Regions from separate parts of the Bacillus sp. CGMCC 1.60114 genome, predicted to be linked through region 1. Evidence: riboswitches for the same ligand, from Rfam matches in the RefSeq annotation. Region 1 holds a riboswitch; each other region holds the start of a gene.
What was found. A riboswitch is a leader RNA that binds a small molecule or an ion and turns the genes downstream of it on or off. The one in region 1 is predicted to bind S-adenosylmethionine.
Positions count from the first base shown of each region.

Region 2: another riboswitch for S-adenosylmethionine. It lies ahead of ACFQZ1_RS15320 (hypothetical protein); the one in region 1 lies ahead of ACFQZ1_RS03575 (bifunctional homocysteine S-methyltransferase/methylenetetrahydrofolate reductase).
Region 3: another riboswitch for S-adenosylmethionine. It lies ahead of ACFQZ1_RS15215 (M20 family metallopeptidase); the one in region 1 lies ahead of ACFQZ1_RS03575 (bifunctional homocysteine S-methyltransferase/methylenetetrahydrofolate reductase).

Region 1 covers NZ_JBHTHG010000007.1:76,661-86,811, reverse strand. The annotation lists gene metC (cystathionine beta-lyase) at 1-660, opposite strand, end outside; gene ACFQZ1_RS03580 (methionine biosynthesis PLP-dependent protein) at 657-1,769, opposite strand; SAM riboswitch class I at 1,844-1,963, opposite strand; SAM riboswitch class I at 2,164-2,274, shown strand; gene ACFQZ1_RS03575 (bifunctional homocysteine S-methyltransferase/methylenetetrahydrofolate reductase) at 2,347-4,182, shown strand; gene metH (methionine synthase) at 4,179-7,580, shown strand; gene ACFQZ1_RS03565 (undecaprenyldiphospho-muramoylpentapeptide beta-N-acetylglucosaminyltransferase) at 7,615-8,673, shown strand; partial or broken gene ACFQZ1_RS03560 (DUF3966 domain-containing protein) at 8,759-8,981, shown strand; gene ACFQZ1_RS03555 (group-specific protein) at 9,056-9,433, shown strand; gene ACFQZ1_RS03550 (HD domain-containing protein) at 9,433-10,151, shown strand, end outside.
Region 2 covers NZ_JBHTHG010000107.1:41,858-52,008, forward strand. The annotation lists gene serC (3-phosphoserine/phosphohydroxythreonine transaminase) at 1-229, opposite strand, end outside; gene ACFQZ1_RS15270 (DUF378 domain-containing protein) at 716-907, opposite strand; gene ACFQZ1_RS15275 (NETI motif-containing protein) at 1,045-1,245, opposite strand; gene ACFQZ1_RS15280 (MFS transporter) at 1,250-2,425, opposite strand; gene ACFQZ1_RS15285 (hypothetical protein) at 2,536-2,706, opposite strand; gene phaZ (intracellular short-chain-length polyhydroxyalkanoate depolymerase) at 2,793-3,689, opposite strand; gene ACFQZ1_RS15295 (MarR family winged helix-turn-helix transcriptional regulator) at 3,888-4,304, shown strand; gene ACFQZ1_RS15300 (MFS transporter) at 4,322-5,521, shown strand; gene ACFQZ1_RS15305 (serine hydrolase domain-containing protein) at 5,615-6,871, shown strand; gene ACFQZ1_RS15310 (group-specific protein) at 6,906-7,274, opposite strand; gene ACFQZ1_RS15315 (NAD(P)H-dependent oxidoreductase) at 7,271-7,846, opposite strand; gene ACFQZ1_RS15320 (hypothetical protein) at 8,139-8,438, opposite strand; SAM riboswitch class I at 8,507-8,605, opposite strand; gene ACFQZ1_RS15325 (hypothetical protein) at 8,753-8,944, shown strand; gene ACFQZ1_RS15330 (AraC family transcriptional regulator) at 9,149-9,601, opposite strand; gene ACFQZ1_RS15335 (ECF transporter S component) at 9,950-10,151, opposite strand, start outside.
Region 3 covers NZ_JBHTHG010000107.1:27,930-38,080, reverse strand. The annotation lists gene ACFQZ1_RS15250 (response regulator transcription factor) at 1-441, shown strand, start outside; gene ACFQZ1_RS15245 (sensor histidine kinase) at 443-1,822, shown strand; gene ACFQZ1_RS15240 (GNAT family N-acetyltransferase) at 2,052-2,513, opposite strand; gene ACFQZ1_RS15235 (AAA domain-containing protein) at 2,653-4,974, shown strand; gene ACFQZ1_RS15230 (hypothetical protein) at 5,292-5,468, shown strand; gene ACFQZ1_RS15225 (hypothetical protein) at 5,680-5,883, opposite strand; gene ACFQZ1_RS15220 (DUF3914 domain-containing protein) at 6,838-7,194, opposite strand; SAM riboswitch class I at 7,399-7,503, shown strand; gene ACFQZ1_RS15215 (M20 family metallopeptidase) at 7,597-8,802, shown strand; gene ACFQZ1_RS15210 (GNAT family N-acetyltransferase) at 8,908-9,492, shown strand; gene ACFQZ1_RS15205 (GNAT family N-acetyltransferase) at 9,503-10,000, shown strand.

The DNA.
Region 1 (10,151 bases):
TTTTTTTGCAAGTTCTTCATCTTTTGCTACTGCCAACCCTGCGGTAACATCGCTATGACCGGCAATAAATTTTGTTGCACTATGGAGAACGATATCAGCCCCAAGAGCTAATGGTTTTTGAAATAACGGTGTTAAAAATGTATTATCAACAAAAGTGAGCGCTCCAACAGATTTTGCAAGCTCACAAACGGCTCTAATATCTGTAACTTTTAATAATGGATTTGATGGTGTCTCAACATAAAAAACTTTTGTATTCGGCTGAATATTTCGTTCTACTTCTTCTAAATTTGTCATGTCAACGAATGTGTAGGAAACGCCGTAACGAGAGAGAACTTCAGTTACAATTCGATACGTACCTCCATATACGTCTTCAGAAATAAGGACATGATCTCCTTGTGATAAAAGAAGAAAAGTTGTTGAAATAGCAGCCATGCCAGATGAGAAGGCAAACCCTTTGCTCCCACCTTCTAGTAAAGCAATCATTTCCTCAAGAGCTTCGCGCGTTGGATTTCCCGAACGACTATAATCATATTTTCCAAATGCATCTACATCAAACTGATGAAATGTAGATGTATTATAAACAGGAACATTTACAGCACCTGTTTGTTTGTCATGTTTAAAACGATTATGAAGTAAAAGCGTATCTAGGGAATAACTCATATTCTCACTCCTTCTTTTACTTGTTTGAGTGCTTGCTGTAAGTCTTGAATTAAATCATCTTGATTCTCAATTCCTACAGAGAAGCGGAGCAGACGATTACAAACACCGCGGGCAGTGCGAATCTTTTCTGGTATATCGGCATGCGTTTGTGTTGCTGGGTATGTAATGAAGCTTTCTACGCCGCCCAAACTTTCTGCGAACGTAATAAGAGAAAGAGATTGTAAGAATGGATCAATCCACGTTTCCTCTCGCAGTTTAAAAGAGATCATCCCACCTTTTCCTGGATAAAAAACATCGGTTATTGTTTCTTCTCCCTGTAAGTAAGCAACAATTGCTTTTGCGTTTTCTTCATGCTGCTTCATACGCAGTGCTAATGTTTTCATACCGCGTATTAAAAGCCAAGAATCAAATGGGCTTAACACAGCTCCAGATGCATTATGATAGTGAGCGAGTTCCTCGCATAACTTTGCCCCTTTAGCAACGACAAGTCCGCTTAATACATCGTTATGACCACCTAAATATTTTGTAGCACTATGCAGGACAATATCAGCACCTTTTGTTAATGGCTGTTGTAAATATGGTGTGTAGAATGTGTTATCAACAATAAGAAGTAAATTGTGACGTTTTGCAATGGTAGCAACTGCTGCGATGTCCGTTACTTGCATAAGTGGATTTGTTGGTGTTTCTATGAAAATTGCTTTTGTCCTTGGTGAAATTGCTTTTTCAATTTCTTGTATATGCTGTGTATCTACGTATCTACATCGAACATCCCATTTTTGTTCGTGCTCTGTAAATAAACGATATGTTCCGCCATATAAATCTTCAGATACAATAAGTTCGTCACCAGACCGGAATAGTGAAAGGACAAGAAGAACAGCCGCCATTCCTGAGCTACAGGCATAGCCTTGTTCGCCTTGTTCTAAGTCAGCGATTGCACGCTCTAATAGAAGACGTGTTGGGTTTCCAGTTCGGGAATAATCAAACCCTGTTGACTTTCCAATTCCTTCGTGACGATACGCAGTGGAGAAGTAAACGGGGGGATTTACTGTTCCTGTTGTTGTTTCACTGCGATTTCCAATTTGGGCAAGCTTCGTTTCAATTGTAGACATAATAGAATTCCTCCCTAATACAAAATAAAAAAGCCTTCTAAGAAGAAGGCTCATATGTGACGAATATAGTCTTCTTCTTATCTGTCAAATCAGTTCTGAATTTGCTGGAATTAGCACCTTATTAACAAATAAAAAATTTGTTAATGGTTGCTGAGGCGTCAATGGGCCAGTCCCTCGACCTCTCTCGATAAGAAAGTAAAATATAAAGTTTTTTATTATGTTTTTTACTTTACAACAAATTCAGAAAGAAACGCAACTATATTTTGAATAATTTTATTTTTCTTTATTTTCGTTGACTTTATTATTTCAACATGCTAAATTAATGAAAAAATTAACAAAGATTGTTAATGAGTGAACGGATGATGTTTACTTTGGCATTCACAATAGAATGAAACTCTTATCAAGAGTGGTGGAGGGAAAGGCCCTGTGAAACCCGGCAACCTTCAAACAACATGTTTGAGACGGTGCTAAGACCTGCAGAACAAATTGTTCTGAATGATAAGAGGAGGATGAAATGCTGTCCCCCTCTTCATTGAGAAGAGGGGGTTTTTATATTGAAAGGAAGAGAGGGAGATATGTGAAATTACTAGATTTATTGCAAAGAGGAATTGTCATTGGAGACGGGGCAATGGGAACATTGTTGCACTCTCATGGTTTACAAAGCTGCTTTGAAGAATTGAATTTATCTGAGCCGGAGCGGATTATTTCAATTCATAAACAATATGTTGCAGCTGGGGCAGATGTCATTCAAACAAATACATACGGAGCAAATGAAGGAAAACTTCGCATGTATGGATTAGAGGATCGCGTAAGGAAAATTAATCGTGCCGCTGTAAGGCATGCAAAAGCAGCAGCGACAGAAAAGAATGCAATTGTTGGAACAATTGGTGGGATGAAACACATTGGAGCAGTTACAACGAATGATATGGAACGAGAATTTATGCTTTTAGAGCAAGCAAATGCCCTGCTAGAAGAAAATGTTGATGGGCTATTATTAGAAACCTTTTATGATGAATTTGAATTGCTTCATGCAGTGAAAGTATTACGAAAGCAAACAAATATTCCTCTTATTGCACAGCTTGCTCTTCACTCAGCTGGTACAACTCAAAATGGAAATAACGTAGATGATGTATTGAAGCGTCTTATAGAGTACGGTGCAAATGTGGTTGGATTAAATTGTCAGTTAGGACCGCTTCATATGATTGAATCTTTTAAAACGATTGCAATTCCTGAATATGGCTATTTATCTGCGTATCCAAATGCCGGTCTTCCAAAATATGTAGAAGGTCGTTATGTATATGAAGGAAGCCCTGCTTATTTTGAAGAGATGGCGCCGGAATTTATTAAGCAAGGAGTTAGGTTACTTGGTGGTTGCTGCGGTACAACCCCTGCCCATATCGAAGCGATGAAGCGAGCACTTGAAAATAAGAGTCCTGTAACAGTTAAAGAAGTTGTAAAGTGTGCAGAAGTAATAGAAACGAAGCGTGTAAATACAGTGGATCGAATTACATTAGCAGAAAAAGCGAGGAAAAAAACAACAGTGATTGTTGAACTTGATCCGCCAAAAACATTGGATACACAAAGGTTTTTTGAAGGAGCAAAAGCGTTGAAGCGTGCGGGAGCAGATGCGATTACGTTAGCAGATAACTCCTTAGCATCACCTCGTGTATCAAATATGGCAATGGGTGCGTTATTAACAAAACATGATATTCCTGTATTGACTCATTTAACGTGCCGTGATCATAATGTGATCGGGCTGCAGTCCCATTTACTTGGATTAGCAGCGCTCGGTATGGAGGAAGTATTGGCATTAACAGGAGATCCAGCCCGCGTTGGTGATTTTCCGGGTGCAACATCTGTATATGATCTTTCCTCTGTAGAGCTCATTAAAATGATTAAAGAAATGAACAATGGGCGCTCTATTTTAGGGAAAACAATTGGAGTAGCTACCCATTTTTCAGTCGGCGGAGCTTTTAATCCGAATGTAAGACATATAGAAGCAGCTGTAAAACGAATGGAGAAAAAAATTACAGCTGGTGCTGAGTATTTTTTAACGCAGCCTATTTATGATGCGGCAGTCATTCGAAAAGTATATGAAGCAACGAAGCATATCGAACAGCCAATTTTTATTGGTATTATGCCACTTGTAAGTAAACGAAATGCAGATTTTCTACATTTTGAAGTGCCGGGTATAATTCTTCCAGAAGAAGTGAGAAGGCGTATGGACGGGCATAGAACATCAGAAGAAGCAGTGGCAGAAGGAATTCGTATATCTCAAGAGTTAATTGATGTTGCGATGGAATTATTTAATGGTATTTATTTAATTACACCATTTTTAAAGTACGAAGTGACAGAAGCACTTGTTAAGTATATTCAAGCGAAGAAAGAGCAGAAAGAAGGAATGAATGTATGAGACCAATCGAGGAAAGATTGCAGCAAGAAATTTTAATTTTAGATGGTGCGATGGGGACGATGATTCAACAAGAAGACCTTTCGGCTGCAGATTTTGGCGGAGAAGAATATGAAGGCTGTAATGAATATTTAGTAAAAACACGCCCAGATGTTATTTTACATATTCATAAAGAGTATATCGAAGCAGGAGCAGATATTATTGAAACAAATACATTTGGTGCAACGAACATTGTACTAAGTGATTATACTCTCTCTCACTTAGATGAGGAGTTAAATGAAAAGGCAGCTCAATTAGCGAAACAAGCTGTAATAGAGAGCGGCAAAGAAGTATATGTGGCAGGCGCAATGGGCCCAACGACAAAAGCGATTAGTGTTACGGGTGGGGTGACGTTTGAAGAGCTTATTGAGGCATATACAAGACAGGCGCGCGGGTTACTGCGTGGTGATGTAGATTTGTTACTTGTGGAAACAAGTCAGGACATGCGTAATGTAAAAGCAGCCTGTTTAGGAATCGAAAAGGCATTTGTTGAAGTAAATAAAAGAGTTCCTCTTATGATTTCTGGAACAATTGAACCGATGGGAACGACGTTAGCTGGACAAACAATTGAGGCATTTTACTTATCGGTAGAGCATATGAATCCATTATCAGTAGGGCTAAACTGCGCAACAGGACCAGAATTTATGAGAGAACATATTCGTTCACTCGCAGAGTTATCGGAGTGTTATATTTCTTGTTATCCAAATGCTGGGCTCCCAGATGAAGATGGTCATTATCATGAATCGCCGCATTCTCTTGCATATAAAGTGAAGCAGTTTGCAGAAGAAGGTTGGGTCAACATTGTTGGTGGTTGTTGCGGAACGACGCCAGCACATATTCGTGCGATGAAAGAGGCATTGTTATCATTTCAGCCGCGTGTGAAGCAAGAAAGAAAAGGACATGGAATTAGTGGGCTCGAAGCGTTGCAATATGAAGATGCAATGCGTCCACTATTCGTTGGGGAGCGGACGAATGTAATTGGTTCACGGAAATTTAAACGTCTTGTTGCAGAAGGGAATTTTGAAGAAGCAGCAGAAGTAGCAAGGGCGCAAGTAAAGAAAAATGCCCATATTATCGATATTTGCATGGCAGATCCAGACCGTGATGAAATAGAAGATATGGAGAATTTCCTGCAATCTGTGACGAAAGTATTAAAGGTGCCAATTATGATCGATTCGACAGATGAGCAAGTGATGGCGAGAGCTCTTACTTATTTGCAAGGAAAAGGAGTGATTAACTCCATTAACTTAGAAAATGGAGAAGAACGGTTTGAAAAGGTGATTCCACTTATTAACCAATACGGAGCTGCTATTGTTGTTGGAACAATTGATGAAGTTGGTATGGCGGTAACGGCCAAGCGGAAGCTAGAAATTGCCAAAAGAAGTTATGAGCTATTAACAACGAAATACGGGGTACGTCCATCTGATATTATTTTTGATGCCCTTGTATTCCCTGTTGGAACAGGTGATGAAGAATATATCGGTTCAGCTGCGGCAACAATTGAAGGCATTCGGCTTATAAAAGAAGCAATGCCGGAGTGCTTAACGATATTAGGTGTAAGTAATATTTCGTTTGGTTTACCACCGGCAGGACGCGAAGTATTAAATTCAGTCTTTTTATATCATGCCACAAAGGCAGGTTTAGATTATGCAATTGTTAATACCGAAAAACTAGAGCGTTATGCCTCTATTTCTGAGGAAGAAAAAGCGTTAGCAAACGCTCTCTTGTTTGAAACAACGAAAGAAACATTAGAGAAGTTTACAAACTTTTATCGAAATGTGAAGCAAAAAGAAGTCGTAGCAGCTGAAACGTTAACGCTTGATGAGCGTTTATCTCATTATATAGTTGAAGGGACGAAGCAAGGATTACACGATGACTTGCAAGCTGCGCTTGCTGAAGGAAGAAAGCCGCTTGACATTATTAATGGGCCGCTTATGGCAGGAATGGATGAAGTAGGACGTTTATTTAATAACAATGAGCTGATTGTTGCAGAAGTGTTGCAAAGTGCGGAAAGCATGAAAGCAGCGGTTGCTTATTTAGAGCCGTATATGGAGACAAATGATAGTGCCAAAAAAGGGAAAGTATTGCTTGCTACAGTAAAAGGGGATGTACATGATATCGGTAAAAATTTAGTGGAAATTATTTTATCGAATAATGGATATGATATTGTGAACCTCGGTATTAATGTGCGATCTGACCGCATTATTCAAGAGGTAAAAGAACAAAAACCTGATATTATTGGATTATCAGGATTACTTGTTAAATCTGCACAGCAGATGGTGACAACAGCAGAAGATTTAAAAGCAGCAAATATTGATCTTCCCATCGTTGTAGGCGGAGCTGCGCTGACACGGAAATTTACAGAAACGCGCATTTCCCCTTCTTATCAAGGGCTTGTCTTATACGCAAGCGATGCGATGACGGGCTTAGATCTTATCAATCGCCTGCAACATGAAGAGGAACGAGAAAAGATGCGTGAGGAAAAAGCAAAGCGTCACTTACATGTTGTTGCAAAAGAAGAGAAAAAAGTAGTAGAGGTACCAGTACAGATTGAAAGATTACCTGCAGTGCCAGTGATCATACCAGATTCTACAAAACGTGTCGTTCTCCGGGATTTTCCAGTAGCACATCTTGCTCCTTTTTTAAATCGACAAATGTTACTTGGGCATCACTTAGGTTTAAAAGGGAATGTAAAAAAATTGCTGCAAGAAGGAGACAGAAGGGCACATGAACTGAATGACTTAATCGATGAATTGCTTCGTGAAGGAGAATCGTGGCTGCGTCCGAGCGCTGTATATCAATTCTTTCCTGCACAAAGTGAAAACCAAGATATCTTAATTTATGACCCGGAAGATCGGACTCGTGTATTAGAACGTTTTACATTCCCAAGACAAGGAAAAGCACCACACCGCACATTAGGCGATTATTTACGCCCGGTTGGAGATGAAATGGATTATGTTGCTTTTCTAGCTGTAACAGTTGGTAAAGGCGTGCGCGCTGTAGCAGAAAAGTGGAAAGAGCAAGGCGATTATTTGCGCAGCCATGCAATTCAGTCGCTTGCGCTTGAACTTGCAGAAGGCTTAGCGGAAAAAACGCATATGCTCATACGTGATCGCTGGGGGTTTCCAGATTCACCAAACATAACGATGGAAGAGCGGTTCCGCACAAAATATCAAGGAATTCGCGTTTCTTTTGGTTACCCTGCATGTCCGGAACTTGCTGATCAAGAAAAGTTATTCCGCCTCATTCACCCAGAAGAAATTGAAATTTCCTTAACGGAAGGGTTTATGATGGAACCAGAGGCTTCCGTTACAGCGATGGTGTTTGCTCATCCAGAAGCGCGTTATTTCAGTGTGTTATAATCTAAAGTAAAACTTCTATAAAAGGAGACTTACTGTGAAGACGATTATATTTACAGGCGGAGGTTCTGCAGGTCATGTTACACCTAATTTAGCGCTTATACCGCATTTTCAAAAGAGTGGATGGAACGTGTGCTATATTGGTTCGCACAATGGAATCGAAAAGACTATCATTGAAAAAGAAGGGATTCCTTATTATGGTGTAGCAAGCGGAAAGCTTCGTCGTTATTTCGATTTAAAAAATATAAAAGACCCCTTTCTTGTGATGAAAGGGGTTATGGATGCGTATGTACTCATTCGGAAATTAAAACCAGATGTTATTTTTTCAAAAGGTGGCTTCGTATCTGTACCAGTCGTAATTGGTGCATGGTTAAATCGTGTTCCTGTTTTTTTACATGAGTCTGATATGACACCGGGGCTTGCAAATAAAATTGCTCTTCGCTTTGCTTCAAAAATATTTGTTACGTTTGAAGAAGCAAAAAAACATTTACCAAAAGAAAAAACAGTCTATACTGGTTCACCTGTGCGAGAAGAGGTGTTGCAAGGGAGTCGAAACAAAGGACTGCAGTTTTTACGTTTTACTGCATCAAAGCCGGTTATTACAGTTATGGGAGGCAGCTTAGGAGCAAGGCGCATTAATGAAGCAGTGCGCGGTGCATTGCCGAATCTTCTTCAAACGTATCAAATTGTTCATTTGTGCGGGAAAGGAAATCTTGACGAAAACCTTGAAGGTACGCCCGGATATAAGCAGTTTGAATATGTTCATGATGAACTGCCAGACATATTAGCGGCGACAGATATTGTCGTTTCTCGTGCAGGTTCCAATGCAATCTTTGAATTTCTAACATTGCAAAAGCCGATGTTATTAATTCCTCTTCCGAAATCTTCGAGCCGAGGCGATCAAATTTTAAATGCACAGTCGTTTGAAAAACAAGGATACGGCCGCGTGTTATTTGAAGAAGATTTAACAGAAACACTACTTGTTGAATATGTAGAAGAGTTGTACAAAAAACGTTTACAGTATAAAAGATCTATGCAGCAGTATAACGGACAAGAAGCGTTGCAAACGATTATTGATTATGTAACGAAAGCATGATTTCTATGAAATCATGCTTTTTAAATAGAGATAACAGCATACTTTATGTTACAATAACATAGATTTGACAGGAGAATTCTAATTGTTGATGCGTGAAAATACGGATGAGATTAGGAGTGACTATGTTGGGGCTAAGTCTCTATGAAAACATTGCTCTAGTTGTTTGTTTAGTATTGTATATTGGTAGTATCATAGTTTATATGGGACGGAATTTTTCACAAGAACGTAAACTAGAAAAATCAGAAATTACAGCTGAATTAGATATGTTAAATGATAAAAGCAATAAAAAAGTAAAAAAAGAGTTATAGTTGTGAACGTCCTCTTTTTTCATGCATATAAAGGGTTTCCTGTCTATGTATTACACAATAAGGAGAGAAGTAGAATGAAATTTTACATTGCTTCAACCTTTACAAATAAACCTCTTGTCCGCTTTGTAGGTGATAAACTGAAACAAGCAGGATGGATTCATACATATAATTGGACAAAAAATGAAAAAGCGACAAATAGATTAGAATTAGAAAGTATTGGAAAAGCAGAAAAACAAGCTGTACAAGATGCAGACGTTTTTCTGCTTTTGTTGGATGGAGGGAAAGGAAGTCATACAGAGTTTGGAATGGCACTTGCTTGGGATAAAAAGGTATATTTGTATAGTGAAAATCATTCTTTAGATACAACGTTTTACCATTTACCAGAAGTACATATAGTTGAAGGTGGTATAGAAGAATTTATTCAACAAGTGTTAGAGGGGGCAAAAGTTTGATTACAATTAATGATACTATATATGGTGAACATCATATAGATGGCGTGCTCGCGGAGCTATTGCAATCAAAAGCGGTGCAGCGCCTAAAGAAGATTCATCAAGGTGGTGCAAGCTTTCTCGTGAATCCAACGTGGAATGTAACACGTTACGAGCACTCTGTTGGCGTTATGATTCTTGTGAAAATGTTAGGTGGTAGTGTAGAGGAACAAATTGCCGCCTTGCTTCACGATATATCTCATACAGCATTTTCTCACATTGTGGACCGCGTATTAGAGGAGCAAGATGAAGATTATCATGAACAAATTTTTATGGACGTTATTGAAACTTCAGATATTCCATCTATTTTGCAGACATATGGCTATGATTATAGAATAATTGAGAAATGGGAACAATGGACGTTATTAGAACAACCTCTGCCGAATTTATGTGCAGATCGTATGGACTATACGTTACGGGATTTATACACATATGGAATGATTTCAAAGCAAGAAGTGTACTCTTTTTTAGAAGACGTAACAGTTTATAACGGACAAATATGTTTACAGTCTGTACAGGCAGCAGAATGGTTTACAGAAACTTATTATAAAGAAACGATTGATTTCTTTTTACATCCGTTGACGTCGTACGGTTCTTATATATTAACAAAGGTATTACAAGAAGCGCTGCAAAAGAATATTTTGGATCTATCTGATTTTTCAGCTGATGATGAAACGGTGTT
Region 2 (10,151 bases), on a different contig from region 1:
ATGCGCCCCCTTGTATAAAAAGCACTTCATAATTTTCAGGGATATTCATTAATTCACAAAGTAAGTCTTTCGTTTCGTCTACAACGTCCTGAAATGCTGTAGATCTATGACTCATTTCCATTATAGACATACCTGTTTCATGATAGTTTAATAATTCTTTTTGTACTTGCTCTAAAACGGGTATTGGAAGTATAGATGGTCCAGCTGAAAAATTGTATACTCGATGCATCTCATTCTCCTCTTTCCTATATTTTTATAAGTTTTTAAACTTTCTGAATTATAACTTATATAAATTACTTGGTCAAACCGTTTTTCTTATTTTATTCTAAGACGTATTGGAACCGTTCTCACAAGTAATTTGTCAAAAAGTGAAACTTCCATTTGGGGTTGTTTCTTCATCCCTCATTGTTAGGGAACTCGTTCAATTATTAGATCTACTCTCCCTTACTTATCTTCAAATTTTTGCACTAGAACCTTCATTAATTTATAATTAACACTACAGAATCTTACCAATAAGTACACTGTTTTACAAAAGATTTTTAAATATCAGAAAAGTCATTTTTGAACAAAAATTTCAAGATAATTGTAATGAATCTCTAAATCTTTGACATACTGCTGTGCTAGCCCTATCTTCTAAATATTGAGGCAAGTAAATCAAAATACAAAAAGTGTTAAGCACGTCTGCTTAACACTTTAAATAATAATTGTATAATTGCTAATTACTTGCAAAAAAGCGGTCGTAGATTTGATACAGTGCAGAAAGACCAATAAGCCAATAAATCGTGTCAACAAGTGCTGGCATAGAACCAAAAAGTTTTTCTACTAGATTAAAATCTAACGCCACAAATAACCAGTTTAAACCGCCAATAATCACCAGAATTGCTGTAAGGTAAGACAAAAATTTCATTATGATTGCCCCCTCGGTGAAAAATGGTGAAAGGCCTTTCGCTATATTATATGTGGTATATTCTTAAATTTGCACATTTTTTCTAAAAACATTTCTAAACATTAAAACAAAAATAGAAACTCCTTCGCAAGACCTCTTTATTTTACCTTTCCTTCAAATATTATTTTTCGTCCACACGGCTCTACAACAATTTCCCCCTCTCTTTTCACCTCATGAAAAATAGGCTCTTCCATTCGACGAGAAGGTGTATATCCTTCCTTTTCCATTCTTTCTAGACACTGCGCAATTGTTTCATCTGGTAATACTTCAAATTTTTTCTTTTTTAATTGTTTTGTCATTCTTTTACCTACTTTCTACTTTCCTCACGACTGATTGAATTCTCATATATGTCATATAAATAATCGATATAACTGCCATGACGATCATAACAGCAAGAAAGAAGCTTGTATACTGTATTTTCTCTATAAACAGTCCACCTAATACAGGACCCGAAATACTTCCGATACTAAAGGCAATTCCGCACAAAATGTTCCCTGCTGGCAGTAAGTGCTTTGGTAATAAATCTGTCATATAACCGAGCCCAAGTGAAAAGCATGATCCAATGACCATACCCCCAATTAACATAAACACAAATACAAATACATAATATTCATCAAATACGGCTGCTAACAGAAAAATCAATGTACTAATGCTAAACGACCATGTTAAAATACGCTCCCTTCCATACCGATCGCTAAGCATACCAAGTGGAATTTGTGTAATAATTCCACCAATAGAAAACGCTGGCAATAAAAGTGAAATTTGTTCAACTGACCAACCTTTCCGCATTACATATACAGGCAAGTTACTATTAAGCATCGCTTCCAATGCTCCATAAGCTAATGGTGCAAGCAGTGCAATCCAGCCAATCATTAACACTTGTTTATAGCGCTGTAAAGAAGATTCACTTTCTTGATTCACTTCTCCTTGATCCGGAAATGTATTTTGCGTCGGAATCAGTAATAACCAGCCTATTAAACAAAGAACTGTTGATACAATAAATGGGGTTGCAATACCATATTGTACTGTACTTGCTAGATACGGACCGATTGCAAAACCGATACCGAAAAATGCTCCATAAATGGAAACTTGTTTTCCTACTTTATGCGGGCTTGCAGTCGTTGTAATCCATGTTTGCGTCCCAACATGAAGCATGTGATCTCCTACTCCAACTAAAAAACGAAGAACAAACCACACCCAAAAAGAAAATGTTTGTGTAAATAAAAATAGTGCTCCAACAACAAGAAAGCCTCCAATGACAATAAGAGGCTTCATCCCAAATTTTTGCATCGGTTTCTCAAGCCAAGGTGAAATAACAAGAATACCAATATATAATGCCGAAGCATGAATGCCATTAAAGCTTGAACTAATCCCTTGCTTTTCAAAAATCATTGCAATTGCTGGCAACAACATCCCTTGTGAAAGTCCAGATATTGCAACAATTCCAATCATAACCCAAAATGTATACCTTCTTCCCATTTTATTACGCTCCCTCTTTGAACTCACATCCTTTATTATAGCTGTTTTATCCATAAATCGTATACTCTCAATTTTCACAAAATAAAGCTAGAAGTCTAAACTTCTAGCTTTCATCCTTCCCCTATTTGAACTTTTACATATGGCTGCACAACTACACCTTGCACTGGATGTGAATAGGAATAAATCACATAATATTTCGTTCCATATACTGGAGGAGATATTTGGAAATATAATTTCTGAATATCTGTATCAGTTCCGTTTAACAAAGGATACGTACACACATCTCCATAACTCTTCCCCTTTTAGAAACAATAACGCTACAGTATATGTTATTTGTTTACAAAAGGAAGTAGATGGGAATCATTTACTACTTTTTCAAAAATGCAATCGTTTTATTTATAAACACTTCTAAACAATCGATAAATGGAGAATGTCCACAATCCTCTAGTACGACTAATTTTGCATTTGGCAGATGCTTTGCCAGCTCTTCACCAACTGCTTTGGGAACAACATAATCACGATCACCTTGGAGAACTAATGTTGGCGTTTGAATACGATTCACATTCCCGTTTCCAGCTACAACTCCGTTATGTTCATCTGATATATTGAATGTTACAAGCGCGTAATTTACATCAACAAAATTACGCTGTGTTAACATATCATCAAGATATTTTTCATACCGCTCTGGATCAGGTTGATGCTTGGTGTAGATAAGCAAATTCCATATAGTGCGATAATATTGCTTATTCATTTGTTTTAAAGCTTCCACAACAGGTGCAATTTGAACAGGATCTTGAGAAATTTCCTCCTTTGTTTTCAATAAACTTGAAACTATAGGCTGTCCGTTTATATCTTTCTTAAAAATCGGATATCCTTTCATCCCTACAGATTCAACTAGTATGAGCTTTTTCACATCCATTGGATAAGAAGCTGCAAACTGCATAGCAACTCCCCCACCCATTGACCACCCTACTAATGAAAAATTCTTCAATTGTAATTCATTCACGAACAACTTTACATCTTGCGCAAAATCGTTTAATGAGTCTACAGGCTGATGATAAGTTGAGAAACCAAAACCACGTAAATCTAGGGCATAAATATGATAAGAATCTTGTAACTGTTCTATAACTAAATCCCAATGCTGCGAAGACGTCATATTCCCGTGAATAAGCACTAATATTTCTGTTCCACTTCCCGCTTCTTGATAGGCAATTGTTTCTCCATTTGATAATACTACTGACTTCATAATTGCAGGTTTAATCATTCTCTTTCCCCCTCAAAATTGTCAATAATACACAATTTAAAAAGACTGAAAATTCTATCTAAATGATACCATACAGAATATATGTTCTCAACCTAAAATTAACTTCCTTTTAATATACGCAGGACACGTAGACTACTAGACAATTCAGAAAAAAAAAGATATAGTTAGCCAGGTAACTAATTGGGAAGGAAGAAATATATGGACGAAAAACAACATTTTTTTCACGTCGTTAGTCAAACTTCTCGGAAATTTTCGAAAAAGTTTAATGAACGTGTTTCTCCAACTGGTTTATACAGTGCACAGTGGGCAGTGATTTTCAAGTTACATCAAACCGGATCTTGCACACAAACGGAATTGTGTCACTATTTAAACGTTGAATCTCCAACAATGACTCGTACTTTAACACGTATGGAATCGATAGGTTGGATTCTTAGAAAAGAAGGTACGGATCGACGTGAGAAACTCATTTCTTTATCAGAAACAGCAATAGCAATGATTCCAACGTGGCAAGAAGAGGTAGACTCATTTGAGGAAAAAGCACTGCAAGATATTAACGATGAAGAACTTCTTCGTGCTTTTGACGTACTACAAAAAGTAATTCGTAATCTTGATTAGAAATTGGAGGGATGACTATGGAAAGTCAAAGACTTTGGACGAAAGACTTCATCGGAACATGTTTGAGTAGTCTATTTCTCTTTTTAACATTTTATATGCTCATGACAACCTTACCTATATATGTCATCGACGGACTAAAAGGAAAACCTGGAGAAATAGGTCTAGTTGCAACAGTGTTTCTAATTTCTTCTGTACTCTGCCGACCATTTACAGGTAAATGGCTTGATGATTTAGGAAGAAAGAAAATTTTATTTATCTCTCTCTCACTCTTTTTAGCTGCAACGGTGATGTATTTCGGTGCGCAAAGCTTATTTTTACTGCTTACTCTTCGCTTCTTCCATGGCATCGGATTTGGAATGGCAACGACGACTACTGGTACAATTGTAACAGATGTAGCACCAGACCATCGACGCGGTGAAGCGCTCGGCTATTATGGGGTATTTATGAGTTTACCAATGGTTATTGGTCCTTTTTTAGGATTAACTATCATTTCTAAATTCTCATTTACAGTTTTATTTATCGTTTGTTCTATATTTTCTATACTTGCTTTTCTATGCGGACTATTAGTAAACATTCCTGAAGAAAAAACAACTGTGAAAAAAGAAACGAAACGTATGCAGTGGAAAGATTTAATCGAGCCTTCAACAATTCCAATTGCTGTCACAGGCTGCGTACTTTCCTTTGCCTATAGCGGTATCCTTTCATTTATTCCGATTTATGCAAAGGAACTTGGCATGGCCGATATCGCAAGTTATTTCTTTGTCGTATATGCAATTGTAGTCGTTATTTCTCGTCCATTTTCAGGTAAAATATTTGATCGATTCGGAGAAAATGTTCTCATTTATCCCTCTATTATGATATTCATGATTGGAATGTTCACTTTAAGTCAGGCGCAAACGCCATTTTGGTTACTTGCTGCTGGTGTACTTATCGGATTTGGATACGGAACCTTGATTCCAAGCTTCCAAACGATTGCGGTTAGTGTCGCACCGCACCATCGACGCGGATCTGCAACAGCTACTTATTTCTCATTTTTTGATACAGGTATAGGTATTGGATCTTTCGTACTAGGTATTATCGCAGCACATTCAAGCTATCATAATATGTATTTTATTTCTTCTATTATCGTTGCATTTACATTACTTATTTATTATTTCCTTCACGGACGAAAACAAAAGTTCAAAAAGCAAACAACACAAACAAAATTATCTGCTTAATGATATAAGAGAGAGTAAACTTCTATGTTTACTCTCTTTTTTTTGCTCATCAAGAAACTTTTACATTATAATGAAAGCATAAGGAGGCTTGTTATGAAATTTAAAAAATACCCTCTTATTTTAATCGTTTTTATATTTTTATTTATATTAACTGGTATGAGTTATACGTTATTCAAACAAAATAAAGGGGTTTCCTCAAAACAAACCGTAACGAAAAAAAACTGGTTACAAGACCCATATCTTCGTTGGTCTTATTCACATATGCGAGAATTTGCTTTAACAAAAGTTGTCGCTAAAAATCCAAATTATGTATCTTCCCTTCCGTATAACCTGGAAAATTTAGATAATTTACATATCACAGGTGAAAATAATGATAATACGACCGTTCTTCAATTATTAGAAAAATACAAAACAGATGCTTTCATTGTCCTGCATGATGATAAAATTGTATATGAACGATATTTTCATGGATATAAACCAAATGAACCACATGGTATGGCTTCGTTAGCAAAAGTATTTACAGGGTTTCTCATTAGCACACTTATTGAAGAAGGAAAGCTACAACCCAATATAACTGCAGAAACTTACGTAAAGGAATTACAAGGAACACCATTTGGAAAAGCAACAATTCAACAACTACTAGATATGCAAGTTTCAGTAGAATACCCAACTCATGGCTTTAAACAAGCTGGCTTAGCCAATCAAGATGCACAATTATATTTAGCGAGTAATCTTCTTCCTCGCGGCAAAAACTATGATGGCCCGTTAAAAATTTATGACATGTTACTAGAAGCAAAAGAAACCGCTGCTCCGGGAGAGAAATTTTCATATGATAACGGTTCCGCCGAAACGCTAGGATGGGTGATCCGTACAGTGACAGGAAAATCCCTCGCAGAACTTGTAAGTGAACGTTTTTGGTCACAAATTGGAGCAGAAGAGAATGCTTATTATGTTGTTGATGATACAGAAGTGGAACAAGCCAGTGCAGGATTAAATGCGACCGCTCGAGACATGGCAAGGTTCGGAAAAATGATTTTGGACAATGGAGTATATGATGGAAAACAAATTATTTCTTCTTCTATCATCGAAGAAATTAAGCATGTAAAAAAATATGAACTTCCAGTTCGAGATGGTGAAGAATATTCTTACCATAATCAATGGTGGATCCCACACAACGTAAATGGTGCATTCGAAGTACTTGGCAGTTATGGACAACGCTTATATATCGATCCAACTACAAATATGGTTATCGTTCACTTTTCATCAAATGCTAATCATAATCGAGAGATACAATCCCTATATGGAGATATGTATTTACAAATTGCGAAGTACTTACAGAAAAAATTTTAGAATTAGGCTTATTTTTATTACGAAAAGAACTGTCTTATGGCAGTTCTTTCTCTATAATCTTAATTACATTTTTCCATTGTTCTTCTGAAAAACATAAAGGTTTTAACTGAAATACCATCGAACACACATCTTCTATATAGCGGACATTTATTCGTAAAAATTCCCATCTGAGCATCTTAGGTATATACAAATCTGCAACCTGTTTATTTTGTTCTACTAAAATGTCTACTTCTCTCTCACAAATGCCCCTTATAAGATAATCTACCCGCACTTCTTGTTTGACTTTAGAAAATTGTTGGCTATACTCCTTTAACCTAAATAAACAAGAAAGATAAGAATAAAACAAATCATCTTCTCTTTTACATATACTCATAATTTTATAAATTCGTTCCCTATTCTTCATAATCTTGTTGCCTTCTCATATATCTTTTGCAGCCATTTCTCTCTTTTTTCTTGTTTACTGTTTTTTACAGATTGAAATACAGAACGCCTTATATTGCGTATCCCACAAAAGTACAATATTCCTTTCTTCATCACAATCCATTCCGCTGATCGGTATAAAAGAGCAGCGTACCATAAAGGAGAATCTAGCGTATAAATTACCCATGCTTGTTTTCCTGTAAGTAATCCTTTAGGCATTATCCCTTCATATTTGTAAGCAAAGCCTGAAACAAATACTCGGTCAATAAATCCCTTTAATATCGCCGGCATACTCCACCACCAAACTGGATAAATAAGAATGAAGTGATCTGCCTCTGTTACAAGTTTCCTATATTTCTCCGTTTCTTCCTCATGCACTAAATCTCTTCTCTTTTTTGTCTCATTAAAGGTTAGAACAGGATTAAATTGTTCCTTATACAAATCAAGAACAGTTACAGAGTGATTTGTTTTTTGCAATTCTTGTTCCACATATTTCAAAATAGCAGCGTTGAAACTAGACGGGTTTGGATGCGCGTATACAATCAATATGTTCATTGTAAGCAACACCTTTCCTTTAATTTCCTTTTGACTTTTAATGGATTCACATGCTATTCTAATACATGTCAGAGGGCAAGCCCCTTTGACAAAAACAATGACACCTATTCGGCAATGGTGTCTTTTTTATTTGTTAGCCGAGAACGCCCATCTTTCGGGGCACATTTAATTTTTGAACACTACACACTCAGCACCATTTCCTTGTAAAAAGACTGCATAGTACAGTCTTTTTATCTACATACCTCAAAAATAAGAGAATTTTCAAATAAATTATAACATAAAAAAAGAGAGATCAGCTCCCTCTTTTCTCTTTTACTATGTAGTAAATCCCCTTATCATCTATATATTGATGCGGCTCTGCTAAAGTAATTTTCCCATCCAGTTTTAACTCATCAAGTAACCGTAATAAATAAAATTGCTGAAGCATCTTTTTCGCAAATTTCCCTTTATGTTCAGAAGCAATATACTCTTGAATATCCAATAACGTAATCGGCGCTTCTTGTTCTTCCATATATTCGTAAATTGCACTTCGCAATGTAATATATTTCTCGATTGTCACAGCTATGTCCACTCCTTTCTTCTCGTTGTCCATCTTTCATTATCGGTTTTTTTGCAATAAAAAAACCTCTTCGATAAGAAGAAGCGGAACATATCTCTTCCTTCTTATCTTTCAGAACAAAACTGTTCTGCTGGAATTAGCACCTGCATTGCGGTTGCTGGGTTTCATCGGGCCAGTCCCTCCACCTCTCTGGATAAGAAAATATTCACTTTATCTCTTACTATAATCAATATAACTAAAAAAGTCAATTCTCATAAGAATTGTAAGGATTTATTTTTTTAGAAAACTATTATATTTTACTTCTCCTTGCTCATACTACAAATGTATAGACCAAAGGAGGTGCAATCATGAAAAAAAATGCACGCGGTCATGTTCAAGATTCTTGCCAAGCTTTACATGAAGCAAAAAACTGTTTACAAAACGCCTTGCAAACAGTAGAGAAATCAGATAATCGTCAACGTGTTGAACAATCTTTACAAGCTGTTCAACATGCGCTGCAACAATGCGATAGTACAGCGGAAATTTTATCTCAGGAATGACATAAAGTAAAACTTCCATCAGTGGTGATTTTTCTTCCTCTACCACTGATGGTATGAATTAAATTCTAATGCCTAAATAGTTAATTAGAAATGCATTTTGCTTACAAATAAAGTCTGTTAAAGAATATTGTTAATATATGATACCTGTCCAAATTCTTGGTATAGCCATTATAAGCTCGAACGAGTAAAAATGTACTAATTAAATTATAATGGTTTTACAGGTACACATATTTCGCAATTATCATTGTTAATCATATCAACAGTATATCTTTCTAAAATCGGTTTGTTGTCAATTTGATATCCACTGTTTTGTAAAGCTGGAAAAATTTCAATCCATGCTTTTTGAATATCTTCCGCTGTATGTTTGATTTTACAAACAACATATTTTCCACCAGTAAGTTCACTTTCGCAAATTGAATCATCTATTTGATAATCCTTTGAAATGACAATACAAGCATCATATCTACAGTTTTCTGGAAGTGTTGTTTCAGGGTTATCTTGTGGGATTCCGAGTATTATTGCCGATTTAATAAGATTTTTCTCCTTAGCCCATTTTTTTAACTTTTCCATTGCTTGAATGTTGGAAGAGCCATATGGACCAACTTGTCGCACATATGCAATGCGATATTTTGGAAGAGTTTCGACTTTAATATTCATAGTCTCTTTTTCCTTTCTCTATTAATATTTATTACATTTCGAATACTATCACGCTTTAAAAATATAATCATTTGTTTTTTTAAAATTTACAATTTTCTTGTTAAACAAATGTGGACATATGTTTAACAAGAAGAGGAAACCCATAAGGATTGAGTTTCCTTTAATTTTATTGAATTATCAGCATTAAAATTTAACAGAGCCTATAAATAAAAAAGACACCTCGTACATCATGTAAGAAGTGTCTCAAAAGGCAAACGAATATGTAAGTCGCGATCCTACTGTATATATTTATGTCTTAGAAGAAGAACTTATTCCCTACTTACTTGAGAAAAAATAGGTTACATTTCCTCATTCCAATATACCGTACTTCTTCTTAAAGCGTGCCAATATTTTAATCCAAGATGTGCTAAACACCCAAAGAAAAAATACATTGGAAAGTGCATGTGCAAGATCAAAATAAAAACTTGTAATATATGCCTTTATAAAAGTATCCCATGTTAGTTCTTTCAAAAAGCCAATAAGAAACCATAAATTCATAGTCCAATTAAAA
Region 3 (10,151 bases), on a different contig from region 1:
TTAACGGCAAAAGATCAGTTAATAGATAAGGAAAAGGGCTTTTCTGTTGGAACGGATGATTATATTGTCAAACCGTTTGAACCTGCGGAAGTATTATTTCGAATGAAAGCATTGTTACGGCGTTATCAAATGTTAAATGCAGATATTATTCAATTACATGGAACGACAATCGATCGGAAAAGCTATGAAGTACGTTGTCAAGAACAAACTATTTTATTACCACTAAAAGAATTTGAATTATTATCGCAGCTTGCCAGTTATCCAGGACGAATTTTTTCTCGAGAAGAATTGATTGAACTTGTATGGGGAGTTGATTTTGCGGGAGATGAACGCACAGTAGATGTACATATTAAGCGCTTGCGGGATCGCTTTTCTAAACGAACAGATGATTTTCAAATTAAGACGGTGCGTGGTCTTGGATATAAATTGGAGTTGAAATAAAATGCGATCATTATATTCACGATTTGTTATGATTTCTATCGTTATTATGTTAGCTAGTAGTATGATTGGTTTTTTATTATCGAATGTGTATTATCATATTTATTTGAAACCATATAACAGTGAAAAGATTTTAAAATATGCTCAAGAAGTTAAACATTTATATGAAAAGTCCGATGAAAAAAGTCGAGAGGAGTATTTACAATCTATTTCTAAGCTTGGTTTTGAAATTTATGTTGTAAATGATCAAAAACAAGGAAAGCGATATGGGAATGCATTTCGAAAAATTAATGTGAGTGAAGAAACAATAGATAATGTATTAAAAGGACACACATACAATGGTATTTCAACATACCCTGCACGGTTATTTATAACAGGTTTTTTTGATAATGAGCTTTTAAATAGTATTGGGATTCCGATTCAACATGATGGGAAAAATTATGCGCTTTTTATTCGTCCTGATATTCAACAGCAATTTGGAGAAATGCGCATTTTCTTTGCTGTATTAATATGCTTAACTGTTGGATTAAGTATTATTTGTATTGCAATTGCAGCTCGGTTTATTGTACGTCCTATTCAACTTTTTACGGGTGCAACGAAGAAAATTGCAAATGGAGAGTATGAAATAGCCCTGCCGGAATATCGAAAAGATGAAATTGGAACACTGGCTGTCAGCTTTCGTAAAATGGCAAAAAGTTTAAAGGATTTAGATCGAATGCGGCAAGAGTTTGTTTCAAACGTTTCGCATGAATTTCAATCACCTCTTGCGTCAATTCAAGGGTTTTCGAAGACGTTACAAACAAATGATATGAGTGAATTAGAACGTAAGCGTTATTTGAAAATTATTGAATCTGAAAGTAGACGTATGTCTAGTTTGTGTAAACAATTATTAACGCTTGCATCCCTAGATAAAGAAGAACAAGTTTTAGATAAGAAAATGTTTGATGCGGGAAAGCAAATAAGAGATGTTATTTTTATGTTAGAGTGGCAATGGCGTGAAAAAGATGTCGCGATTGAATTGGATGTTCCAAGTATACAAGTGTATGGAGATGAAAATTTGCTCCATCAAGTGTGGACAAATTTATTGACGAATAGCATTAAATTCACAGAAAGTGGCGGGACCATTTCGTTTTACGGGGAAGAGAAAGAAACGGAATTGCATTTTACTATCTCTGACACAGGGCTAGGTATGAGTGAAGAGGAGATAGAAAAGATTTTTGAGCGGTTCTACAAAGCTGATGAAGCGCGAAATAGAACAATTGAAGGAAGTGGGTTAGGCCTTTCGATTGTGAAAAAAATTGTTGATCTTCATGAAGGCACTATTACTGTGCATAGTATAAAAGGAGAAGGTACCACGTTTACAATTCAGCTTCCAAAAGCGTAAAAGATTCTGCAAGCTATGTAATGATTTCGATTTGAAGATATAAATAATAACTAGTGTACCAATTAGCATATACACTTAGTTAACAATAAAAAAAGGAGCAAATTGTGCTCCTTTTTTATTTTTGTATATATCCACGTGTAATGAAAATAATGAATTTTGATAAGGGTATTTGGATAAAAATATTATGTATTGTTAGTTCTAGATACAGAGGATATAAGAAATCCTAATATCATATTTTTTTATAAACGAATTCACGATATAATTCAAATCCATTTTTTGCGTAAAATTGTTTAGCAGTAGTATTAGCCAGCCAATAATCAAGTTCTATCATGTTTATGTTTTTGTTTTTTGCAATTTTGTAAATGTAATCTAGTAATTGTGTGCCATAGCCTTTATTTCTATAGGTTTCTAGGACACTAATTTGATGTATGTATATAGATGTATATGTTTTTTTGAAAGCATTGCCTGGATAACTCTTAAGCTCTAACCATGCATATCCAACAGATTGATTAGACTCTTCTAACAGTAAAAAAATAAAACTAGGACTATCAATCATATTTTGAAAAAAGTCTTTTACAGCATCGTAGCGATAAGGGTGAAAATGTTCAGGATATAATGATGCATGTAAGTTTTGTACAGGTTCATTTAGTTTTGCAATTATTTCATAATTATTTGTTTCACTAATTCTCATAATATCACCTTTTTTATTAAGATAGATTTTGAGGATTTCTAGTAGTTCTTTTTATTATATCTTATTTAAAGTTACGAGATAAAGCTGCTAATGAAACAGCAATAGGGATAAGCTATGATTTGTGGTATAGTGAGAAAGTATGTTTTTTAAGGTAGAGGAAGGAGACATAAACATGATTACGATTACATCTACGCAAACTCCTTCATTAACAGAGACGATGAAAGAGTGGCATCAAGCGTTAGCATATGAAATTAAACATTGGAAAACAATTGGTGGAAATAAACTATCAATTATAAATGGACGTTTTTTATATACAGACTATGAAAGTAGTGTATATGTATTCCAGCTTATTTCTGAAGTAAGTTTACCGGATGGAACTCCAATTCGAATTGAATTTGACGGTGAGGAAGCAACTGGAGAAGTATTATCTGTTCAAGGACTAGACATAGAAGTAAAACTCAATTGTTATATGCAGCAACATATACAAGAAGCGGCGTTATATAGTGAACCGTGGCAACTATTAGAACAGTTGCAAGAGCGTTTAAAAGAGGTAAGAAAAGATAAACAAAGACGTCAACGCGTAAAACGGTTACTACAGGGTGATAGTGAGCCAAAGCATATTGTAAAAATGAAAAAAGTGAAAAATGAACTTGCATATCGCGCTTTTTATAATGCAACAACGTACATTTGGGGACCGCCAGGAACAGGAAAATCATACAATTTATCACGAATTATTGCAGCTCATTATCAAAGTGGAAAATCTGTTCTTGTATTAGCTCATAGTAATGCAGCAGTTGATGTATTAATGAGCGAAGTAACAAAGCAAATTGAGAAAAAAGAAAAATGGGTACCAGGAGATGTTATTCGCTATGGTTTTAGTCAAAATGAACAAATTCGCGATCATGAAACGTTACTTACCACGCGATTAGTTGAATCAACAAATACAGAATGGGAAGAAGAACGGCTGTATCTAGAAGAATTAAGACAAGAATTAAGACAAAAAATCCTTTCTTACAAAGCAACTTCTTCTGAAAAGAAAAGAATGCAGGAAATAGAAGGGGAACTTCGAAAGCAAAAAGCAAAAGTGAAAGAAGTTGAAAAAGAGTATATTGAAAATGCAAAAGTCATTGGGGCGACATTATCGAAATGTGCAATCGATTCGCTTGTTTACGAAAGAACGTTTGACCTTGTAGTCGTGGATGAAGTAAGTATGGCGTATGTTCCGCAAATTGCATTAGCAGCTTCTTTAGGAAAACGGATTGTCGTTTGCGGAGACTTTCTACAATTGCCACCAATTGCTTTATCAAATCATGAACTTGTGAATAAATGGTTAAAAGAAGATATGTTTTATCATGCGGGTATAGTAGAAGCGGTAAATGAGCAAAAAAAGCACCCGAATTTATATATGCTACAAGAGCAGCGTCGTATGCATCCGCATATTTCAAGTTTTACAAATGAATTTATTTATAAAAATGAAGTGTTCGACCATTCATCAGTCACATCTCGTAACGATATTGCAAACTTACAGCCTTTCATGAGGGAGGCAGCAGTTTTACTAGATACAAGTAATATCGGAGCTTATTCATTAAAAGATGTTGCCTCTAGCTCACGTTATAATATTTTTTCAGGTCTATTAGCGATGCAACTTATGTTAATTGGTTTGATGGATGGGATACCGTCAATTGGTATCGTTACACCATATCGTGCTCAGGCCCGTTTTTTATCAACATGTATCCGGGAATTTCTTCAAAAAACAAAGTTCAAAAATACACCTGTGCTAGCAGCGACCGTTCATAAATTTCAAGGATCTGAACGTGATATGATTTTATTCGATACAGTTGATAGTTATCCGCAAGAACGCCCAGGTGTGCTGTTTTTTGATCAAAAAAACCATCGACTTGTTAATGTTGCAGTAACAAGAGCAAAAGGGAAGTTTATTCAGTTATCAGATTGTCAATATATGAAGCAAAACCTTTCGCGAAAACAAGCTTTATCTCATTTAACACAGCACATACAAAAGCAAGGAAATGTATATGATCGTACAACATCAAGAACGTTTCTAGAGCGGAAAATCACAAAGAGATTGCGCTGGTTTGTACAAACAAACGCTGAAGAAACGAAAATATTATTAAAAGATATTATTTCAGCAAAAAAGAAAATTATTGTATCAATACCGAATTCAAGCCGTATGGATAAGAGGATTTGGCAAGCGTTAGTACGTGCAGAAGCATCTGTTATCATATATACAGAAGGTGCAATTCCAATAAAAAACGTACAAGCACGTCACCAAAACAAAGTAATGCCATTTGTTATCATTGATGATGAAATAATGTGGGTAGGTGCCCCTTTAACGTCTCATATGATATTTGATGGTAGTCCGGAATTTCCATATATTACAGTGAGACTACAAGCTCCACAAACAATTGGAGTACTAAAAGGGTTTTTAGATATAAAAATATAGAATTTTCTTGACTTTTATATGTAATAAAACATAATGAAGGCTAAAAACTTTGTATTTATAAGGTTTTTTAGCCTTTTTATTTATATTTGCAAACATTTGGCAATCTTGCTTATCCAAATATGCTTTTTGCGAATGTTTTTACTGCATCTTCTTGCATACCAGGCATAACATGAGAATATCCCCTTAATGTCAAGGAAACCCCGCTTATCAACGGGGCTTCTAAAGGTATTTTGTCAAGTAACGATTTACTAGACTAAATTACCATAACATGAATTTTATAGAAATAATATTGGTAAATGCGTCCAATTGGGAAGGGGATGGCTAAATGCTGTGATAGATGCAAAGCACCTATTAATCCTAAAAAAATGTGTAAGGTCACATTTGAAATTAAGTTTAGAGAACGTGTGAAAAGCATCGTGGTAGCAATTCAACGCAGAATGAACGGTATGAATGATTATGATGGCATGATTGCAACTAGCAATGTTGAAATATGAGAAAGTTGTAGAGCATCATTAATAGAATTTTTAAATGGTACGGATGTGGTGAAAACAGAATAAGAGCAGCTAGCAAAAGCTAACTGCTCACCCTTGGAGAGGGAAAGTAGGCCTACAAGATGCAAGTACATAGGGTAGCCTGTTTGTAGTATGTGCAGATGGAGAAATGTTATACAGGAGGAGAAGCATATCGTATGGAACAAATGTCATTCTATCCTACTACTAATTTAAATGTCTGATACATACAAAACAACATAACAATTGCCGCTATTCTACCAGCAATTGCTTCATTTATCACTTTCATAAGGATGATTTTAACAAGTAATCTTATAAATAGTGGGACAAATAATATAATTGCAAGTTTCATAGCCATGTTGTTTATAATTGGATGAAACGGTTCGAAATTTAGTGACATGTTTTGTTACCCTTCTATTAATTATTTTTTTATCTTTATAATACAATGATAATTGGTTTATCTAAATACCTCCACAGAAACAGGGACAAAATGGGGGATATTTTTGGGGACATTTTCGGGGATTTTTCAAAACAGAATCGATATTAAGCTTTTCTTAGGGCAAGCAAGTCCTGGGAGAAGCATCTATCCCTTATCAATGATGTACCCGCGGTTTCCGTACAGAAATAGCTCATCATGCACTTGTTTACGCAGGATGCTGATGAGGGGGAAGGAGTTAAAAGCACTCCAAGCTTATGCTTCTTGTTGAGCTTATACGAGATGTGAGTTCATTGGTGGTGGAATAGGTAGATGCAGCTATCTTTCACATTTCGAAAAGGACAAGCATATACTGCTTGTACCTCTTAACTTTCGTTAAAAGGAATATCGTAATCCAAATCCCAAAGAAGAGTGCTTGCGGAAACTGGCGCTCTTCTTTTTTGTTTTGTAAAAATTATATAGTAAACGTGAATATAGCAAAATGGACATTTGGATATGATTGGGCATTACAACATTGTAAGGCATATGTAAGGAAAATGAATATCTTCATTTAAACATGATAGTTAAACTAATAGTACATATGAATTAACTGAAGAGATAGTAAATGATAAGGAGTGATCGTATGGCATGGCTAACATACTTCACCATATATGGATTGTTATTGCTATATTGTGTACATACAGCTGAGGAAGTTGACGAATCGATGGACTTGCGACTGTGAAACAAACGAAGATAAGAGGACAAAAGATGTGGTGTATCAAATGACAATCTTTAATTATGCTTCCCAGGAAGTGACGAAACTTTATATAGGAATCACACAAGATGAGATTGATGCATAGAGAAAAGGAACCCATAAGGATTCCTTTTGTCATTCTAAATGATGTAACTTAAACCCATATATTTAAGATAGCGTTTAAGTTATATTACTTCATTTAATCTAGTTTCATTTACAGATTCAGATGTATTAGAAGAGTTGATTGTAGCATTATTAGGTTCCTTGTCTTTTTCTAAATGGAATTTTTTTAGAATCTCTAAAATAATCCATGATGGCACACCTTTGTCTTTTAACATCTTCCATAAATCTACTTCAGTAAACTTATGGTTAGGTTTTTTTGTTTCTTTATCAGATAATCGAATATCAAATTTAATAAAATCATCTTGTTTGTTGTCTTTAACTTTATTAGTAGAGAGATTATTTTTATCATTTTCCACAACGGTTGAATGATTTGTTTTTTCAGGTTGATACATTGTATTTATAGTCAGTCCAATTCTCATTTTTACACCTTCCTTTAATAATTATATATAAAAATAAAATAATTTTAATTTTTTTGAATAAAATGTCGCTGATATATATCCTTGATTATTTATCGTATTTCAAAAAAATATCAAGTATTAAAAAATTTCTTGCATTAACTGTTTTATTTGTAATAAAATTAGAATTAAGAAAATTCAATATAATCCAATATGAATACTAATAATTTCTTATCATGAGAGGTGGAGGGACTGGCCCTTTGAAGCCTCGGCAGCGGATTCATTATGAATACTGTGCCAATTCCAGCAAGTGCAAGGCTTGAAAGATAAGAAAGATGGCATAGATTTATTGTGTATACTTTAAGGCCTCTTTCTATCTTTTAGAAAGAGGTTTTTTTATTTAACATATTGAAAGGGGAATGAAAAATGGGAGTTTTACAAATTACTACACATCGGAATAAAATTGTACAAAGTATTGAGGAGAAAAAAGAGATTTATGTGAAAACGAGTCATGCTATTCATGATAATCCAGAGATAGGGAATCAGGAGTTCTTTGCATCAAAAACGCTTAGTTTATTGCTAGGAAGTGCTGGTTTTCAGCTTCAGCATCATATCGCTGGACATGAAACTGGTTTTATTGCAAGAAAAAGTTCTGGAAAAAAAGGACCTTCAATCGCTTTTTTAGCAGAATATGATGCACTTCCAGGCCTAGGTCATGCTTGCGGACATAATTTAATTGGGGTAATTAGTACAGCAGCTGCAATTGCATTGTCAGAAGTTATTGAAGAGATTGGCGGAGAAGTTGTTGTGTTTGGTACACCAGCAGAAGAAGGAGGACCAAATGGAAGTGCAAAAGGAAGCTATGTAAAAGCAGGTTTATTTAAAGAAATTGATGCAGCTCTTATGATTCATCCAAGCGGTAAAACAGCAACAACTAGTCCATCCCTTGCATTGGATCCACTAGATTTTCATTTTTACGGCAAGCCAGCTCATGCTGCTGCATCTCCAGAAGCAGGAATTAATGCATTAGATGCTGTTATTCAATTGTTTAATAGTATTAATGCACTTCGTCAACAATTACCTACAGACGTGCGTATTCATGGGATTATTACAGATGGAGGAAAAGCGCCCAATATTATCCCGGATTATGCATCAGCTCGTTTCTTTATTCGAGCAAAAACGAGAAAACGCTGCACCGAAATTACAGAAAAGATACGTAATATTGCACAGGGGGCAGCTCTTGCCACTGGTACAACAGTAAAGATTGAACAATTTCAAAATGAGATTGATAATTTAGTAATTAATCAATCTTTTAATGCGATAGTTGCCGAAGAACTAGAAAGCTTAGGAGAAGGGGTTCATCGTGATGAACGGGTAGGCATTGGTTCTACCGATGCAGGAAATGTTAGCCAAGTCATTCCGACAATTCATCCTTACATTAAAATTGGACGTGACGATTTAGTTGCACATACAGATGCATTTCGAGAAGCAGCACGCTCTGCAAGAGGAGATGAAGCATTAATCATTGGAGCAAAGGCGTTAGCACTAACTGCTTATCATTTAATTACGGAGGAAACATTGTTAGAAAACATTAAACAAGAGTTTGAGAATGGGAAAAAGCAAGGAGAATAAAGAAAAGGTATCCTCAGACGAAAAATGTCTGAGGATTATTATTTTGAAAATTAACAAAATTAGTATTATTATATAGTTGAGACAGAAAGAAATGAGGAATGTCCTGTGGAGATTGTATATGATCAGGCAAGATTGCAATTATTATCTATAAATGATTCAAGTTCATTGTATTCTATTATTGAAAAACATCCAGACATTTGGACATATTTAATAACAAAAATGGATTGTTTGGAAGATATGGAAAGATTAGTTGAAGAGTCAGTAGAAAAGTATAAAAGGGGAGTTGACCTTCCGTTTATTGTGATTGATCAAACGACTAATGAGATTGTGGGAACGACACGGTTATACAACATATCAAAGAAACACAAAACAACAGAACTCGGACATACTTGGTATAGTCCAAGCGTGCAAAGAACAAGTGTAAACACAGAGTGTAAATATATGATGCTTCGATATGCATTTGAAGAGCTAGGCATGATACGTGTGCAAATTAAAACAGATGCTCGGAATGAAAAGGCACAGCGCGCTATTGAAAGATTAGGTGCAGTAAAAGAAGGGATACTTCGAAATGAACGACTACTTCCAAATGGATATGTGAGAGATGCTATTGTGTATAGTATTATTTCAGAAGATTGGCCAAGTGTAAAAGAACAATTAGAAAATAAATTAATGAGTGCAAAATGTAAGTAGGAGGAAAAAGATGCCGTACATAGAAACAGAACGTTTAAAAATGATTTCTTTCACACTAGAACTAGTAGAAGCTACAATAAAAGGAACTGAGGAACTTTCGAAAATAATACCTTACCAAGTTGCTAATCAATGGCCAATGCCTGATTATGCAGAAATCTTACCGTGGCAAGCAGAGCGATTACGTGAAAAACCAGATAATAGTCAATGGAGTGGTCTTATTATACATAAAGAAGATCAGACAATTATTGGTGATATGGGCTGTAAAGGTGGCCCAGATGTAAATGGGATCGTTGAAATTGGATATAGTATTGTCACAGATTACCAAGGAAAAGGCTATGCTACAGAAATGACAAAAGGCCTTGTACAATGGTTATTAAACCAGCAAAATGTAACGACGATTAAAGCGGAATGTTTAACAAGTAACATTGCCTCTGCAAGAGTGTTAGAGAAATCAGGTTTTTGTTGTGTATTACAGGAAGATCATATGAAATATTGGATTTTGAAATAATAGTTCAAGAGAAATGCCTTCTAACATATTTAACTGTACTATGATTATAAGAGGATAGTTAGTTCAATATAAGAGCTAATATCCTCTTTTTTTATACATATTAGAATATTAAACTATACTTATAATTTCTAGTTTAATATGTTTATTTTAT